DNA from 2 places in the Lactobacillus sp. XV13L genome. Region 1 is predicted to be linked to the other one. Evidence: predicted binding sites of a transcription regulator. Region 1 holds the regulator's gene; the other holds the start of a gene.
What was found. The regulator LexA, encoded in region 1, represses DNA repair genes until DNA is damaged. The targets are predictions, from matches to a motif close to CNAACANNTGTTNG.
Positions count from the first base shown of each region.

Region 2: AC2JF6_RS02150 (sigma factor) is a predicted target of LexA. The motif match lies at 5,201-5,214, and genes of this name have one in related genera.

Region 1 is NZ_JBWXGD010000001.1:290,179-298,670, forward strand. Features, by position in the region: gene AC2JF6_RS01345 (ABC transporter ATP-binding protein) at 1-1,420, opposite strand, end outside; gene AC2JF6_RS01350 (YneF family protein) at 1,492-1,707, opposite strand; gene AC2JF6_RS01355 (DUF896 domain-containing protein) at 1,777-2,025, opposite strand; gene lexA (transcriptional repressor LexA) at 2,170-2,793, shown strand; gene AC2JF6_RS01365 (hypothetical protein) at 3,026-3,322, shown strand; gene AC2JF6_RS01370 (nucleoside phosphorylase) at 3,561-4,325, opposite strand; gene rplS (50S ribosomal protein L19) at 4,423-4,770, opposite strand; gene trmD (tRNA (guanosine(37)-N1)-methyltransferase TrmD) at 4,885-5,610, opposite strand; gene rimM (ribosome maturation factor RimM) at 5,600-6,115, opposite strand; gene rpsP (30S ribosomal protein S16) at 6,184-6,456, opposite strand; gene ffh (signal recognition particle protein) at 6,559-7,986, opposite strand; gene ylxM (YlxM family DNA-binding protein) at 7,990-8,331, opposite strand.
Region 2 is NZ_JBWXGD010000002.1:14,653-23,144, reverse strand. Features, by position in the region: gene gltX (glutamate--tRNA ligase) at 1-1,412, shown strand, start outside; gene AC2JF6_RS02170 (hypothetical protein) at 2,003-2,155, shown strand; gene cysS (cysteine--tRNA ligase) at 2,376-3,806, shown strand; gene AC2JF6_RS02160 (Mini-ribonuclease 3) at 3,799-4,242, shown strand; gene rlmB (23S rRNA (guanosine(2251)-2'-O)-methyltransferase RlmB) at 4,229-4,987, shown strand; gene AC2JF6_RS02150 (sigma factor) at 5,281-5,856, shown strand; gene AC2JF6_RS02145 (P8 family protein) at 5,924-6,142, shown strand; gene rpmG (50S ribosomal protein L33) at 6,369-6,518, shown strand; gene secE (preprotein translocase subunit SecE) at 6,525-6,695, shown strand; gene nusG (transcription termination/antitermination protein NusG) at 6,799-7,347, shown strand; gene rplK (50S ribosomal protein L11) at 7,470-7,895, shown strand; gene rplA (50S ribosomal protein L1) at 7,967-8,492, shown strand, end outside.

The DNA.
Region 1 (8,492 bases):
TCTCCCCGACTAGCGTGTTGTAGCCGCCCGGCATTTGCAGGATGTCATTGTGCAGGTCACTCTTTTTAGCGGCCGCAACAATTGCGTCCGTACCCGTGTTGGCATCGGCGAACGCAATGTTCTTTTGAATGCTGGTTGAAAACAGGTAGTTGTCCTGCGGCACGTATGCAATCTGGCGCAGCAGCACGTTCAGCGGGATCTCGCGGATGTCATGGCCATTCAGCGTTATTTGGCCGTCGTAGCGGTCAAACTCACGCAGAAGCAGCTGAATTATCGTGGTCTTGCCCGCTCCCACCTTGCCGACAAGCCCAAGCGTTTGCCCCGTTTTCAGCGTAAAGTCAACGTTTTTCAGGACCGGAATCTGCGGCTCATCGGGGTAGGCAAATGACTTAACCTGAAACTTCAGGTCGCCCGCAATGTCGCCGGCACCTAAACTTTCGTCGGCATTTTGATCGGTAATTGCCGGCTTCTCGTCGAGCAGCTTTTCAATACGGTCGTAGCTGGCGCTGCCCCGCTCCAAAATGTTAAAGAGGTAGCCAATCGCAAACATCGGCCACACCATGTTGCCGATGTAGGCAATAAAGGAAACCAGCTGGCCAATTGTTAGAACCTTGCTGCTGACGAGCAGACCACCGTAAATAATCGTGATTGTGTAAGTCAGACCGATGAGAATCGTTCCCAGCGGGTCAAATAGCGCATCCCACTTGAAGACGCGCTTGTTGATCGTGATCGTATCATCGATCATCTTATCGAAGGCTGCAGTGTCGTCTTGACCCTGGCCAAAAGTCTTGAGCACCTTAATCCCCGACACGGATTCCTGCGTCTTGTTGTTCAGACGCGAAAAGGCTGCCTGCGACTTGTCGAAGGCATCATGGAGCTGGTCGCCCAGTTTCCACGCCCCCCAGGCCAGAAACGGCAGCGGCAAAAGCGCCACGACCGTCAGGCGCCAGTCGACAAAGATAATCATGGCAACCATCGTCGAGACGCTCATGATCAGCGAGTCAACCAGGGTCAAAACACCCTCACCGGCAACTTCTTGAACGGCGGAAACGTCATTGGTGGCATGGGCCATCAGGTCCCCGGTCCGGTGCCGCTGGTAAAAGGTGCGGTCCATTTCCATAAAGTGGGCAAACAATTTCGAGCGCAACTGCAATTCCAGTTCCGCGGAACCGCCCCAGATCTGCCGGCGCCAAAAGTAACGGAAGCCATAGAGCAGGAGCGCCGCCAGGATTATTGCCAGGATCAACAGGCCATACTCCTGCCAGCTGATGTGGCCCAGTTCCAACTGGTCAGCCATTAGCCCCAGAATGCGGGGCGGCACCAGGTTGACTATCGAGGTCAAGGCCAAAAAGGCAATGCCAATCAGGTAGCGCTTCTTTTCTTTTTTAAAAAACCAGCCTAGTTTAAAAAATATTTTCATAGCTCATCTATCTTCCATAAATAAAAAGGCGGAGACAATCCTCCGCCTTTATTCTCAATCGTGCAAGACCATTATTTTTGGTGCTTCATCATGTTCATCACCTGGTTAACCTTCTTGGCCGAAGGTTTTTGGCCCATCTGTGACATCATGGCAACAATCATGTCTTCATTGATTGGTGGATTATCCTTAAAATACTTCTTCATGTATGCTCTTGCACCGTAAAAACCGCCAATTAGGCCCAGCAACAGTGCTATTACAATTAAAAAGACTGCTAATCCCATATTCATAAAATGTTCACCTCAATTTGTCCAATAGTTATATCTTACCTAAAAATTAAGTAAAATTAAAGATAAACGTTAATCTTTTCTTAAACCTTTTTCCCGTTGAGCCCGTTTGGCCTTTTCAGACGTTACCTCACGTCCGTTTTTATCAATCAGAACCAGGTTTTCAACGTCCTGCTTAAAGCCCGCGCGGAAGTTCTTGATGAACTTTTGGTGTAACTCTTTACGCTCATCTTCCTCCTCAACGCTCAGTCCGACGGTCTTTTTCTTATGGTACAGTTCGTTGATGCGGTTGATCAACTTTTTTTCTTCGTCTTCAGTCATTATTTACACCCCTTATCCTAAAAAGTCTACCTTATTTCGTCCAATAAAAAAAGTTTAATTTCTTAGAACGTTTGTTTGCGTTTATGCCAGATATTTGCTAAAATATGCTTATCAACAGTTTGTCAAGTGCAAGGGAGCAAAATTATGACCAACATTCAGGATAATAAGCAAGTGCAAATTCTACGCTACATCTATGATACCGTCCAAAAGCGGGGGTTCCCGCCCACCGTCCGCGAAATCTGCCACGCGGTTGACCTGTCGTCCACTTCGACCGTTCACGGCCACCTCTCCCGAATGGAACGCAAGGGCCTGATCATTAAGGACGCAACGAAACCGCGCGCACTGGAAATAACCGACGAGGGCAAGAAGCTGCTTGGGCTCAAGCCAACCGAAATTCCCGTTGTCGGGGTCGTCACGGCTGGTCAGCCCATTTTGGCGGTGGAGGACATTGAAGACTACTTCCCGCTGCCGCCCGACCTTGCCAACGATGCGGGCGACCTGTTCATGCTGCGGGTACACGGCGAGAGCATGATCAATGCCGGTATTCTGAACGGCGACAATGTTATCGTACGCAAGCAGAGCACCGCGACCAACGGTGAAATTGTCGTCGCCATGACCGATGAGAACGAGGCCACCGTCAAGCGTTTCTACAGGGAAAAGGATCACTTCCGCCTGCAGCCGGAAAACGACACGATGGCACCGATCATTCTGGAGAACGTGCAGATTCTGGGCAAGGTAGTCGGCCTTTACCGCAGCAATATTTTCTAGTTGCTACTGCCCGAGTTGTTTCTCCCAATCTATTCGGGCAAACGGGCTCTTGCCCTTCAATACAGCCGTTTTGCCAACTCATGAATTCCACAATTCAGGGGTTGGCCGGACGGCTTTTTTGTTGCAGAAGAAATCGTGCGCTGCCCCACCCTTCTTGCCTGTCCGTTAGCGGCGACGCCGCCTTGACGTCGGGGTGCAGCTGGTGCTTTAATTTTGCAAAGGAGAAAAATCAATGAATTACTTAACCTGTTTCTTAACCATTTTATACGGCGGCATCATGGGTTTGGCGGCGCTGGCAGCCCACAAAACCTTGCCCGTCTGGCTCGTTGCAGCCAATTTTCTGCTGGGCGCTGGCGTCGTCCTTGCCGGGCTAACGGACCGGCCCACAATCGTTACGGGTTTCCTGCTCGCCCTTTTAATTGTCGCCGCGGTCAACGGCATGGCACTCCACCATCGGGTTGACTGGAGCCACTGGCTCGTCCGCTTCTTCCTGACCATCCTGCTGATTGGGCTCAACCTCAATTTTTAGTTAATTTAAAGGACGCAAGAAACGCATGCGGGACGGCTGATGAAGGGGCAGGCGCCGCCTACCACCTGCCAAAAGCGGTATGCGGGACTTTCCACATCTACTGTATAATCACGCTTCACAAATACTGGGCCTGGTTTAAAACAATAAAGCCTGTCAAACCAGCATTATTGTTTTTGCTTGTGAAATTTCCATCCGTTCCACGGTCGTTTCATGGCTGCTGCTTTTCACAAAGTTGGGACTAGGGGTTATCCAGAATCTGGGCTGCAAGGTCAAGTGCCTCTTCGTGTGCGTCCCTGCCCCAGCCCCGTCCTGCATGCTGGTCCAGGTCACTGAGCGAGTCCGCCGTAAACAAAACCTGGGCAAAATCAACGCCGCGGAATTGTGCACAAGCCGCCAGTGCCGCGCATTCCATCTCCACGCAGGACGCGCCCAGGGCCTTAAACTGCTGGGCCTTTTGCGGCGTTTCCCGGAAGAAGCCATCGGTAGTCCAGGTCGTGACCTCCTTGACCCGCACTCCGTTCGTACCCATCAATTTTTCCACGCGCGTCAAAAAGGACGACCGCAGGTCAATGAAATTCTGCGCTGGCGCATAGTGCATGGACGTCCCTTCGTCGCGAATTGCCCTCGTTGGCACCAAGAAGTAGTTTTCGGGCAGGTCGACCAAAACGCCGGCCGATCCGATTGCCAGTACCTGCCTAACGCCGTAGCCAACCAGCCAGTCCAAAAGCTGTACGGCTGCCGGGGCGCCCAATTTAGCCTGGCAGAACGTGACCGTTTCGTTTGGCAAGTCAACCGCGTAGATTGGCGTCAAGCCCTCAAAGCAGTCGAACTGGCCGAGGACGCGGTGCGGGTGCTGGGCCAAAAAAGCGTCAATGGCATCGCTTGTGATAAAGCCAAACAGCAACTTGGCCGGAAAGTGGTAGTGCGTTTCGGCCTTTTCGTGGTCGGGTTCGATGACGGCGCGCGGGCTAGCATCAAAGTCCGCCAAAAACAAGTTTTCCATAGTAGTTTCCTCCACAAATTATATTGCTATCGATTTTACCATAGCCAAAAAAAGAGAACCACCCCGCAACAGGATGGTTCTCTTTAATTTAAGCGGATTAACGGCGCTTTTCTGCAATTCTAGCAGCCTTGCCGTGACGATCACGCAGGTAGTAGAGCTTGGCACGACGTACACGACCGTGACGCAGCACCTCAACCTTCGCTACACGCGGGTCGTTAACCGGGAAGGTACGCTCAACGCCAACACCGGAGGCCATCTTACGAACAGTGTAAGTAGCACCAATACCGGCACCCTTCTTCTTGATAACAACGCCTTCATACATCTGAATACGCTCGTGCGTTCCTTCAACAACGCGGACGTGAACACGAACAGTGTCACCGGCGCGGAAATCAGGAATGTCATCACGCAATTGTTCTTTGGTCAATTCTTGAATTAATGGATCCATTTTTTTCTCCTTCTACGGCATTCATGGGCGCTCTTTAGCCCCAGCGGAACACCCCTAATTATTAGTGCAAACAAAATTGCACCTTGATTATTCTAGCAAACAAATCCGCTGAAATCAAGCGCGGTCCTCCTCACGCTTGACCTCTTCCAGCATCTTCTTCTCCGCGCTCGACAATTCATACTTTGCCAATAGGTCAGGGCGGTGCAGGTAGGTTGCACGCAGCGCCTCCTTGTGGCGCCACGCGGCAATCTTCTGGTGGTTGCCGGACAAGAGCACCGCCGGCACCTTCATCCCGTCCAGGTCTTCCGGTCTGGTGTACTGGGGGTACTCGAGCAGGCCGTGGGCAAAGCTTTCCTCAAAGGGCGACGCAGCGTTGCCCAGGATGCCGGGAAGAAGACGCACCGTTGCGTCAATCATGCTCATGGTCGGCAGTTCACCACCGGTCAGGACGTAGTCGCCAATCGAAACAACCTCATCGGCCAGGTCGTACACCCGCTGGTCAAAGCCCTCGTAGTGTCCGCAAATGAAGGTCAGGTTTTCTTCCTGCGACCACTCCTGGGCCATCTTCTGGTTGAAGGTTTGCCCCTGCGGCGCGGTGATGATCACCTTGCCCTTAACGGCCACCGTGTCAAGGGCCTTCTTGATTGGCATGACCTGCAAAACCATGCCGGCACCGCCGCCATACGGCGAATCATCCACGTGGTGGTGCACGTCGGTGGTGAAGTCACGGAAGTTGATCAGGTTGAGCTGCCACTTGCCGTCTTCCAGGCCCCGCCCCAGCATCGACGTGGTCAGGGGCGTAAACATGTCCGGAAAGAGAGTCAAAACGTTAATCTTCATCGCGCAAACCCTCCAGTAGTTCAACGTAGACCTTCTTATTGGCAACGTCAATTTTTTTCACGACCTGGTCGATATAGGGAATCAGGTACGTGCGGCCGGATTCCTCGGTAACTTCCCAGACGTCGTTGGCTCCGGGAGACTCGATGCTGGTGATCGTGCCCAAAAAATGCCCCGTCTGGTTGTCAATCACCGTGCAGCCAATGATATCGCGGTAGTAATACGCCCCCGCGGGCAATTCGTGCTGATCCTCTTCACTAACGACCAGGATCTTGCCCCTGATGCGCTCGGCTTCATTAATGTCAGTGATTTGGGCAAACTGCACCAGCCAAAACTGCTTGAAGGGGCGACTGCTGCTAACCGTCAGCACCTGGCTCTCGTTACCCTTGAGCGCCAATTTGCTGCCCGGGGCAAAGCGCTCGGCGGGAAAGTCCGTGATTACCTTGACTTTCACTTCACCTGCCAGACCATGTGTCGTCAATACTTGCGCAACATCGTAAAATTGCATTTTTTCTCCTAGTCAACAAAGAAAAAAGTTTGAAGCAGCTGGCTCCAAACTTTTAACTGACAAATTCATTATTTGGTGAATTTTGATTCATGCAGCTTCTTCATTAAGCCGGCACCTGAAAGCAGTGACCGAACAGTGTCTGAAGGCTGTGCGCCCTTCTTCAACCATTCAAAAATCTTTTCTTCATCAAGTTTCAGTTCTTTTGGTTCTGAAACTGGGTTGTAGAAACCAACTTCTTCGATGAAACGACCGTCACGAGGCATTCTGGAGTCCGCAACAACGATTCTGTAGAAAGGCTTTCTCTTGGCACCCATGCGGCGCATACGAATTTTTACTGACATAATTAATTCCTCCTAAAAGTTACGAACATTAATATAGCACTTTTTTTGATGGGTGTAAAGTGTTTTTACTTAACAGGCAAAACAACCATAGACGCCTGCTAATTATGAATGATAACGTTTGACCTTCAGACGTTTTTTCTTGTTTTTCTTAAACTTCTTGCCCATGTGGCGCATTGCCATCTTGGCCATCGGCGAGTCCATTCCCGGCAGCTTGTCCATGCCCTTGAAGTTGCCCTTGGTGATCTTGCTCATCATGTCGCGGGCCTGCTTGAACTGCTTAATCATGCGGTTAACCTCGACAATCGGTCGACCGGAACCCGCCGCAATCCTCCTTCTGCGACTCGGGTTGAGCAGTTCCGGATTTTCGCGCTCCTGCGGGGTCATGGAAGAAACGATGGCCTTGACGTGCGTAATCTGACTTTTATCAAAATTAATGTTCTTAAGCTGGGGGTTGTTGGCCATGCCCGGAATCATCTTCATGATCTGGTCCAATGGTCCCATCTTCTCAACCTGGTCCAGCTGGTCAACAAAGTCGTTGAAATCGAAGGTGTTTTCCTTCATCTTTTCGGCAACTTCCTCGGCCTTCTTGGCGTCATAGTCCTCCTGGGCCTTCTCAATCAGGGTCAGCATGTCGCCCATGCCGAGGATTCTTGAGGCCATCCGGTCCGGGTAAAACGGCTCCAGGTCGGTCAGCTTTTCGCCCTGACCGGTGTAGATGATCGGCTTGCCCGTGACGGCCCTGATCGAAAGGGCCGCACCACCACGGGTGTCGCCGTCGAGCTTGGTCAGGATGATGCCGGTAATGTCCAGGCGGCTGTCAAAGCCCTTGGCAACGTCCGTAGCGGCCTGACCGGTCATCGCATCAACGACCAGCAGAATGTTGTCGGGCTGGGCTACCTGCTTGACCTGCTCCAGCTCTTCCATCAGCGGTTCGTCAATTTCCAAACGGCCGGCGGTATCGATGATAACGTAGTCGTTCTTATTTTGCGCGGCCTGCTTCAGGCCGTTTTCAACGATCTGCGCAACGTTCTTCTGGTCCCTTTCGCTGTATACCGGTACCTGCAGCTCATCGCCAATCTGCTGGAGCTGGTCAATGGCTGCGGGGCGGTAGACGTCGCCGGCAATAAAGAGCGGCCGGGCCTTTTCCTGCTTCATCAAGCGGCTGGCCAGCTTGCCGACCGTCGTCGTCTTACCGGTACCCTGCAGGCCGACCATCATGATAACCGTCGGGATGTGTTTCGACTTGTTCAAAGTTGCGGCACTCGTGCCCATCATCTTGGTCAATTCATCGTTGACAATCTTGATGACCTGTTGACCCGGATTCAGACTCTCCTGGACCTCCTTGCCCAGTGCCTCCTCCTTGATTTTCTTGATAAAGTCCTTGACCACCTTGAAGTTAACGTCGGCTTCAAGCAGAGCCAGTCTGATCTCCCGGCTGGCAGCATTAATGTCTTCCGCCGAAATTTTGCCCTTGCCCGTTAAATTGCGCAGCGCCTTCTGAATTCTTTCACTCAAATTTTCAAAAGCCATGAATTACTCTCCCCTCATTTTCGTCAATAATTCGTCGATTCTTTGTCTGGCTTTTTCTGGTTTCCCCTGCTTTAGCAGTCCAGAAATACCCGTTAATTCTTGCTCAATATCATCATAGTCCCGCTTCAGGTGCAGCTTAGCTTCATAATTGCCCAAAAGCTTGCGGCAGCGCCGCAGGTTGTCATAGACCGCCTGGCGCGACACGCCGTGGTTAGCCGCAATCTCGCCCAAAGAAAGATCATTGTAGTAATAGTCAGAAAAATAATCCTGCTGGTTCTGGGTGAACAGAGCACCGTAATATGCGTACAGGTCGCCTAATTCTTCATTTTTTTCGAGTTCATTCATTAACTTTCACCTTGAACCAGTATAGCAAAAATAGCGGCTATTGACGATTGAAAAAGCCAAGATTAGGCCCCCCCAATTCCGTAAATCTTGCTTTTTGGCCTGAATATCTGTATGATTACCATTGATTATTTTTAACAACCAACTTATTATTTTTAATATAA
Region 2 (8,492 bases), on a different contig from region 1:
TTGCACGGCACAACAAGGGAACGTTTGTCTTGAGAATTGAAGACACCGACCAGAAGCGGAACGTCGAGGGTGGCTCGCAGTCACAGATGGAGAACCTGCACTGGCTCGACATCGACTGGGACGAGGGCCCGGACAAGGGCGGCGACTACGGCCCGTACCGGCAATCGGAACGCAAAGACCTATATAATAAGTACATCAAGCAGCTGCTCGACGAGGGCAAGGCCTACTACTCCTACAAGACGGAGGAGGAACTTGAAGAGCAGCGTGAAGAGCAGCGCGCGATGGGAATTGCGCCGCACTACACTTACGAGTATGAGGGGCTGACGGCCGATGAAATTGCGCAAAAGCAAGAGGCGGCAAAGGCCAAGGGCTTGAAGCCGGTTGTCCGCATCCACATTCCCGAGATGGAAACTTATTCCTGGGACGATATCGTTAAGGGCCACCTCAGCTTTGAGTCCGACACCATCGGCGGCGACTTTGTCATTCAGAAGCGGGATGGCATGCCGACCTACAACTTCGCCGTGGTCGTGGACGACCACTTGATGGAAATCACCCACGTCTTGCGCGGGGATGACCACGTGTCGAACACGCCTAAGCAGCTGGCCGTCTACCAGGCACTAGGCTGGGAACCGCCGAAGTTCGGCCACATGACCTTGATTATCAATGCCGCCACAGGCAAGAAGCTGTCCAAGCGTGAAAAAGACCCGTTGATCTTGCAGTTTATCGAGCAGTACCGCGACATGGGCTACCTGCCAGATGCAATGTTCAACTTCATCACGCTGCTCGGCTGGTCACCGGTGGGCGAAGGCGAAATCTACAGCCAACGCGACCTGATCAAGCAGTTCGATCCGAGCCGCTTGTCCAAGTCGCCGGCCGCCTTTGACCGCAAGAAGCTGGAGTGGATTAATAACCAGTACATCAAGAAGGCCGACCGCGACACCCTGCTTGACTTGGCTTTGAGCAACCTGCAGGATGAAGGCTTGGTTGAAGCCGACCCAACGCCTGAAAAGCTGGAGTGGGTGCGCCAACTGGTCAACATTTACTCCGTTCAGATGTCCTACACGAAGCAGATTGTTGACCTCGCCCAGATATTCTTCGCTGCGCCCAAGAACCTGTCTGATGAAGAAATTGCTGAGATTCGCAAGGATGATGCAAGACCAGTCATTGAAGAATTCAAGAAGCAGGTCGACGCCATTCCGCGCTTTACATCAGTGCAAATCATGAATGCCGTCCAGGCTACGCGTCGTGAGACTGGCATTAAGGGCAGACGGCTCTTCATGCCGATTCGGATTGCGACTACCAGGTCAATGGTTGGTCCCGGAATCGGCGAGGCCATGGAGCTGCTGGGCAAAGACCGGGTGCTTGAACACCTTGATTTGACCTTGGAGCAGATGAGCGCAAACGGCTTGTAATTTTCCTTACTAAATAAAAGATATTAGAACCACCTTGACAAAGGCAATAGTCTTGTCTGGGTGGTTTTTATGCTCATTGCGGTAATAATCTCTTTATAAGGTATACTAAATAATTAATGTATACTATATCATGAAAGCAGATTGGGATAGTTAGAAATGGCAGGCAATTGGTGAAAAGGCAGAAAAAGTTATCTCAGGACGGTAAGAAGCTCATTGTTGGTAGTCGCACGGCCGCCACGCTGGGCTTAAGGAAGTTCATTCATTCAAAAAATAGTTAAAGCGGTGCGTTTCAAGGGCAATGAGACTGGTCAGATTAAGAAGAATGGGCAGAACGGTTGATAATCCGGTTGGCCAAAATGGCTAGATCTATAACGTTGGCTTGAATGGCTATGTTGCTGGAGGTAAGGTTACTGGGTACAAGTCTTCTGATGATCTTAAGTCAAGCAATGTCACCGGTAACCTGCCGCTTAAAGGCTCAGCAAATCAATTATTTAGTGGGTTATCCCGTGTTGAGACCAATAACGGCCTGGACAAGGTACCCCAGCGGAAGTCACAGATTACGCTCAAGTATGGCTCAATTATGAATAGTTATGGCCAAAAAACGATTAATGGCCGCGTATGCTATTGATCACAATGAGCATGCCGCAAGTATTACGTTGCTGCGGCACAACGCTTTGGTCTACAACCAGTATGGTCACCAGGTAAGGCACAGCTGGGTGTTCAAGAAGGGGCCGGCCGGTTGATGTGTATGCTGCTCCAGAAAGCTTTATGGTGCAAGTATTACATCATTGCACATAACCGCTTTGTCAAGGCAGTCAATTTAAGTAGCAAAATGGAATGTGATTGTCTAAAAACACGTGTGCAAGAATTTTCGCACGGGCTTTTTCTTTGTTCCGCACTAGAATATGCAGCGGTTTCTGTTAAAATGAACATGATAGTTTTTTAGGAAAGGAAGTTAGCCGTGTGAAAATCTACAATACTCTGACCAAGACTAAGGAAGAATTTAAGCCCATTACTCCCGGTCAGATTACAATGTACGTCTGTGGGCCGACAGTATATAATTACATACACATCGGTAATGCCAGGAGCGTGATTGCCTTCGATACCATCAGGCGCTACTTCGAATATCGGGGTTATAAAGTCAACTTCGTCTCGAACTTTACCGACGTTGACGACAAGATGATCAATGAAGCGCGTGCTGAGAAGACAACCGTTTCTGAATTGGCCGCGCGTTACATCAAGGCCTACCAAGAAGATACGGCGGCTTTGAACGTTGAGCCGGCGACCCTGAATCCCCGGGCGACGCATGAAATTCCTGCGATCACTGCTTTTATCGCCAAGCTGATTGCCAAGGATTATGCCTACGAGGCAGGCGGCGACGTCTACTTTCGTGCTCGCAAGTTCAAACATTACGGTGACCTTAGCGGTCAGAATATTGCTGAGCTTGAGGAGGGTGCTTCTAAGCACGTCAATGCCGCGGACCAGCAGCGTAAGGAAGACCCCATCGACTTTGCCCTCTGGAAAAAGCAGAAGCAAGAAGATGAGATTGCGTGGGCATCGTCCTGGGGCCAAGGCCGGCCCGGTTGGCACATTGAATGCTCGGTCATGGCTACCAAGTACCTGGGTTCGACTATTGATATTCACGGTGGTGGCCAGGACCTGGAATTTCCGCACCATGAAAATGAAATTGCCCAGAGTGAGGCCGCAACGGGGCAACCCTTTGTCCACTACTGGATGCACAACGGCTTCGTGACTGTGGGCGCAGGACAGGAAAAAATGTCTAAGTCGCTGCACAATTTTGTGACGGTTCACGAACTGTTGAAAGACGTCGATGCGCAGGTTTTGCGCTTTTTCATGGCGAGCGTGCAGTACCGCAAGCAGATCAACTATTCGCGCACCAACCTTGCCCAGGCAGAGAATATTCTGCAGCGCTTTAAGAACACCCTGGTCAACTTGCAATACCGGTTAGCCGATAAGAGCAAAAGCATGAGGTCGGCTGCACTGGAAACAGCACTGGATACAACTGCACAGAAATTCAATGTGGCAATGGACGATGACATTAACGTCCAGAATGCATTGGCTGCCATTTATGACCTATTGCCCGAGATCAACGCCAATTCTAGCGCACTCAACGCGGACAAGCAGGCGCTTAAGAAAGCGCAGCAGCTATTAACCACGTGGCTGGCGATTTTTGGCATTGATGCAGACAAGCTGCTTGCGCAGAATAATGAACCGGGCAGCACCGACGCCGCAGTAGTCGAACTGATAAAACAACGTGAAGCGGCGCGCGCGGCCAAGGACTGGGCAAAGAGCGACCAGCTGCGCGCACAATTAAAGGAAAGGGGCATCACGGTGGAGGACACTCCCCAGGGAACAAGGTGGAAACGTGACTAAAAACAAAAAAATGGTGGAAGAAGAAGTTAATCCGGATACGCTAAACGGGCAAACGCTGGCGTACTTAGGCGATGCGGTCTATGAAATAGATATTCGCCGCCACCTGCTTAAGTGTGGCATCGTCAAGCCGCAAGTTTTGCAAAGGCAGGCCACGCACTACGTGTCGGCCAAAGCTCAGGCCGCCTTGATCACCAAGCTGCAGGAGGAACAGATGCTCACTAAGGAGGAAGTGGCCACCTTTCATCGGGGGCGCAACTCGAAAACGCACACTAAGGCCAAGAACACGAGCCTCGCAACTTACCAACTGTCTACCGGCTTTGAGGCGGTGTGGGGCTATTTGGAATTGTGCGGTCAGAAGGACCGCATCCAGGAGTTAACTTTGTGGTGCATCAAGGCAGTAGAGGAAGGGGCCATTGATCAATATGACTTCAAATGATAAGGATTTTATCTTCGGCAAGCATGCCGGCTTGGACTTTTTAAGAACGCAGGATGCTGGACGGATCAACAAGGTGTTCCTGCAGCAGGGCGTCCAGGAAAATTTTGCTAATGAGGTATTTGGTCTGGCTAAGAAAAAGGGGCTGATTATTCAAACGGTGCCCAAAAACAAACTGGACCGGTTGGTCCAGGGCGAAAACCACCAGGGCCTGGTCTTAACTGTTGCCAGCTTTGAATATGCGGACCTAGACCAGCTGCTGGACCAATATGACCATGACCAGAAGGAGCCTTTCTTGCTGATGCTGGACTCGATTGAAGATCCGCACAACCTGGGGTCAATTTTGCGGTCGGCTGACGCCACGGGGGTTGATGCGATCATCATCCCCAAGCGGCACGCAACCGGGCTCACGTCGGTAGTGGCCAAGACCGCGACCGGGGCGATTGACTATGTGCCGGTCGCCCGGGTTAATAACCTCGTGCAAACTAGTCAAAAGCTGAAACAGCGTGGCTACTGGCTGTTTGGGACGGATATGGCGGGCACTGATTACCGCAAGTGGGATGCGCGTGGCAAAACCGTTCTCGTCATCGGCAACGAGGGCAAGGGCATCGCGCGCCTGCTTAAGGAACAGATGGACCAGATGCTGACCCTGCCAATGGTTGGTCACGTGCAGTCGCTCAACGCAAGCGTGGCAACTGGCGTTCTGCTCTACCAGATGCTCAATAGCCGCAATCCCATTGCCAAATAACTAACGCATAATCACCCCCCCAATCCAATCAGGGGGGTGATTTTTTGTGGGCAAAAGTGGTCGGATTGAGTCGATGATGAAGGCCATCAAGGTCAAACGCAAGGGTCAAATTCCCCGAAGCAAATTTTGCTTATTTTTTAAAAAAATGACTAATTCGACAGCTTGCCATGTTCGTTTTCTAGGCAAGTGACATTTAGATCCCACCGCTACGAATGAACGACCGTTCGATATTTTACTACGGGCAATCTGCGTATCCTTCACTCTGAAAGCTGCTGAATTAGGAGGGAATGAAGATGCAAGATTTTGAACGTGCAATTGAAGTGGAACGCAGACGTATTGACCAGGTGAGGGCGGGGAATGATGATGCTTTAAAGGACTTGTGCCGCACGTACCAACCGCTTATCAGCTGCATCAAGCGCAGGTACCACGTGCGCTATTACGATAGCCAGGACTGGGACCAGGATGCGCTGATTGTTTGCTACCGGGCAGTCCAGAAGTTTAATGACAATAAGGGCCGCTTTGGCAGTTATTACAAAACGCTGCTGACCAACCACGCCAAGTCGCTGGTCAGGTACGATGCAGCTTATAGGCGACGAGCGTTAACTCAGGCCATCTCCCTGGAGAACGCCGCTGCAGAGGGGCTGAGTCCTCTACGGCAGAATTTTGCCCAAACGGCGGCGGTACCGCTGAGTGAAAACTTAAAGGAATTGGTGGCGCACCTTTCCAATTTAGAGTTAAGCGCGCTGCTTTTGGCCCTGGGCACTATGAAGTACGAAGAGATCAAGCGCAAATACCACTTCAGTCGCCTCATGCTGGTGCGGGCCCGTGCGCGCGTGCTGCAGAAAATGCGCCGGCTACTTCTCAGTTAGCATTTGTACCACTGAGTGCCCAAACGCGTTATAATTAACGGTGTGGAATATTTTAGGAGGCATTAAGATGAGTAAAGAAGTTATTAAGACTGCATTGTTAGATCGTCACATGAAAGAAGTGTTTGACTGGAGCGATTCAGATGTTCCGGTCAGAGACGCCCTGTGGGATTATTTTATGGAAAAGAATGGTAGGGATACCATCAAGACGGAGGAAACAATGCTTCCGTTCCTGGATGATTCTGACGATAAAATCGAATCCTTCGTAAATGAGAATCTTAAGAAGTAAATCCGACTAACACAATGTTCTACGCCCGGTGGGCACGCATTTATTGTCCACCAGAAGGCAGCTGCCAATAGAATTAGGCAGTTGTTTTTATTTGACAAGACGAGCCAATGAGAGAATGTTAATGCAAAAAGCGGCATGGCAATCGCCACAATTAGTAAATTAATAATTAAGTCAATTGCTTGTGCACATATTTTTTGCTAGAATACAATAGTTTGGAAGTGAGATTATGGCAGTGAAAAAAGCATCTTTGGCCTGCAGTGTATGCGGCTCGCGTAACTACTCGATCACCGCAGGCAAGAATCGCACTCAGCGGCTTGAATTAAAAAAGTTCTGCAAGTATTGCGGCAAAATGACTTTGCACAAGGAAACGAGGTAAGAGGTAATGATTAAGTTTTTAAAGAGCGTTGGCGAAGAAATGCGTCTGGTCACGTGGCCAAGCGCCAAGCAAAACCGGCATGATACGGCAATCGTCATCGGGTCGTCAATCTTGTTTGCCTCATACTTGGGTCTGCTTGATCTAGTATTCAGCAGCATGACCCAGGTAGTAATGTGATTAGCAATGATTTTCTATCTGTGTTATAATAAAACCAAGTTAAACGGACCTCTAGCGTGGAGGTTTTTTTGTTTGCCAAGAATTTAAAGGAGAATTGGTAATAATGGTTGAAACAGTCAAGAAGCAGTGGTACGTGCTCCATACTTATTCGGGATACGAGGACAAGGTTAGGTCCGACTTGTTGTCACGTGCGCAAAGCATGGGGATGCAGGACTACATCTTCCGGGTAATGGTGCCTGAGCAAGAAAAAGTCGAAAAGGTTGGCGACAAGAAAAAAAACGTTGAAGAAAAAATCTTTCCGGGCTACGTGCTGGTTGAGATGGTGATGACCGATGAGAGCTGGTTCGTTGTCCGCAACACGCCTAACGTTACGGGCTTTGTCGGCTCGCATGGTGGTGGCTCCAAGCCGTCGCCACTGCTTGAAGAGGAAGTTAACCGGCTCCTGCGCCAGCAGGGCGAACCAGCCAAGCGGCCGCAGATTGACTTTGAAGTGGGCGAGACGGTCACAATTACCGACGGTGCCTTTAACGGCGTCGAGGGCAAGATTACCGAGATTCAACCGGACAAGTACAAACTGTTTGTTTCGGTCGACATGTTTGGCCGGGCAACGACCACCGAACTGGACTACGACCAGGTCAAGAAAATCGGTTAACAACTGAGATATTGCAAAACCAGGCAAACAATGGTACCATAGTAAGGTACTTTTATTATTGTGGGAGGGAAACGGGTTAGTTTTCCATTTTAACCACGCACGGAATCAAGGAGGTATTGACCGTGGCAAAGAAAGTTATTAATGTTGTCAAATTACAAATACCAGCTGGGGCTGCAACACCAGCTCCCCCTGTTGGTCCTGCTTTAGGTCAAGCGGGCATTAACATTGTTGGCTTTACCAAGGACTTCAATGCTCGAACTGCTGACCAAAAGGGCATGATTATTCCTGTAGTCATCACGGTTTACGAAGATCGCTCATTTGAGTTCGTAACCAAGACTCCACCAGCTCCGGTGCTTTTGAAGCAAGCTGCAAAGATCGACAAGGCATCCGGTGAACCGAACACCAAGAAGGTGGGCAAGGTCACCAAGGATCAAGTTAAGGAAATCGCTGAAACCAAGATGAAGGACCTTAACGCTGCTGATGTCGAATCTGCTATGCGGATGATCGAAGGTACTGCTAGAAGCATGGGTATCGAAGTCGAAGACTAATCCTGTTATTTATAACATTTTAGGTGGGAGAGCCTAAGGCTTGCTTGACCACATATTAAGGAGGAAATCACATGCCAAAGCATGGTAAAAAATATTTAGAAGCTGCTAAAAAAGTAGATTCAAAGAAATTATATTCGGTTGCCGAAGCAATGAAGCTGGTTAAAGAGACTTCATACGCAGGCTTCGACGCTTCAGTTGAAGTTTCATACAACTTGAGCGTTGACCCTAAGCAAGCCGATCAACAAATTCGGGGCTCGCTCGTTTTGCCAAACGGTACAGGTAAGACCCAGAAGGTTGTTGTTTTCGCTGAAGGCCCACAGGCTGAACAAGCCAAGGCCGCTGGTGCTGACGAAGTTGGTTCCGACGATTTGGTCGAAAAGGTGCAAAACGGCTACTTGGACTTTGACGTTGTTGTTGCTACGCCAACAATGATGGCTAAGGTTGGACGCTTGGGCCGAATCTTGGGGCCAAAAGGCTTGATGCCTAACCCGAAAACCGGGACGGTTACCATGGACATTGAAAAGGCCGTTAAGAACGTGAAGGCCGGTCAGGTTGAATACCGGGTTGACCGTCAGGCTGCTATCCACGCCGCCATCG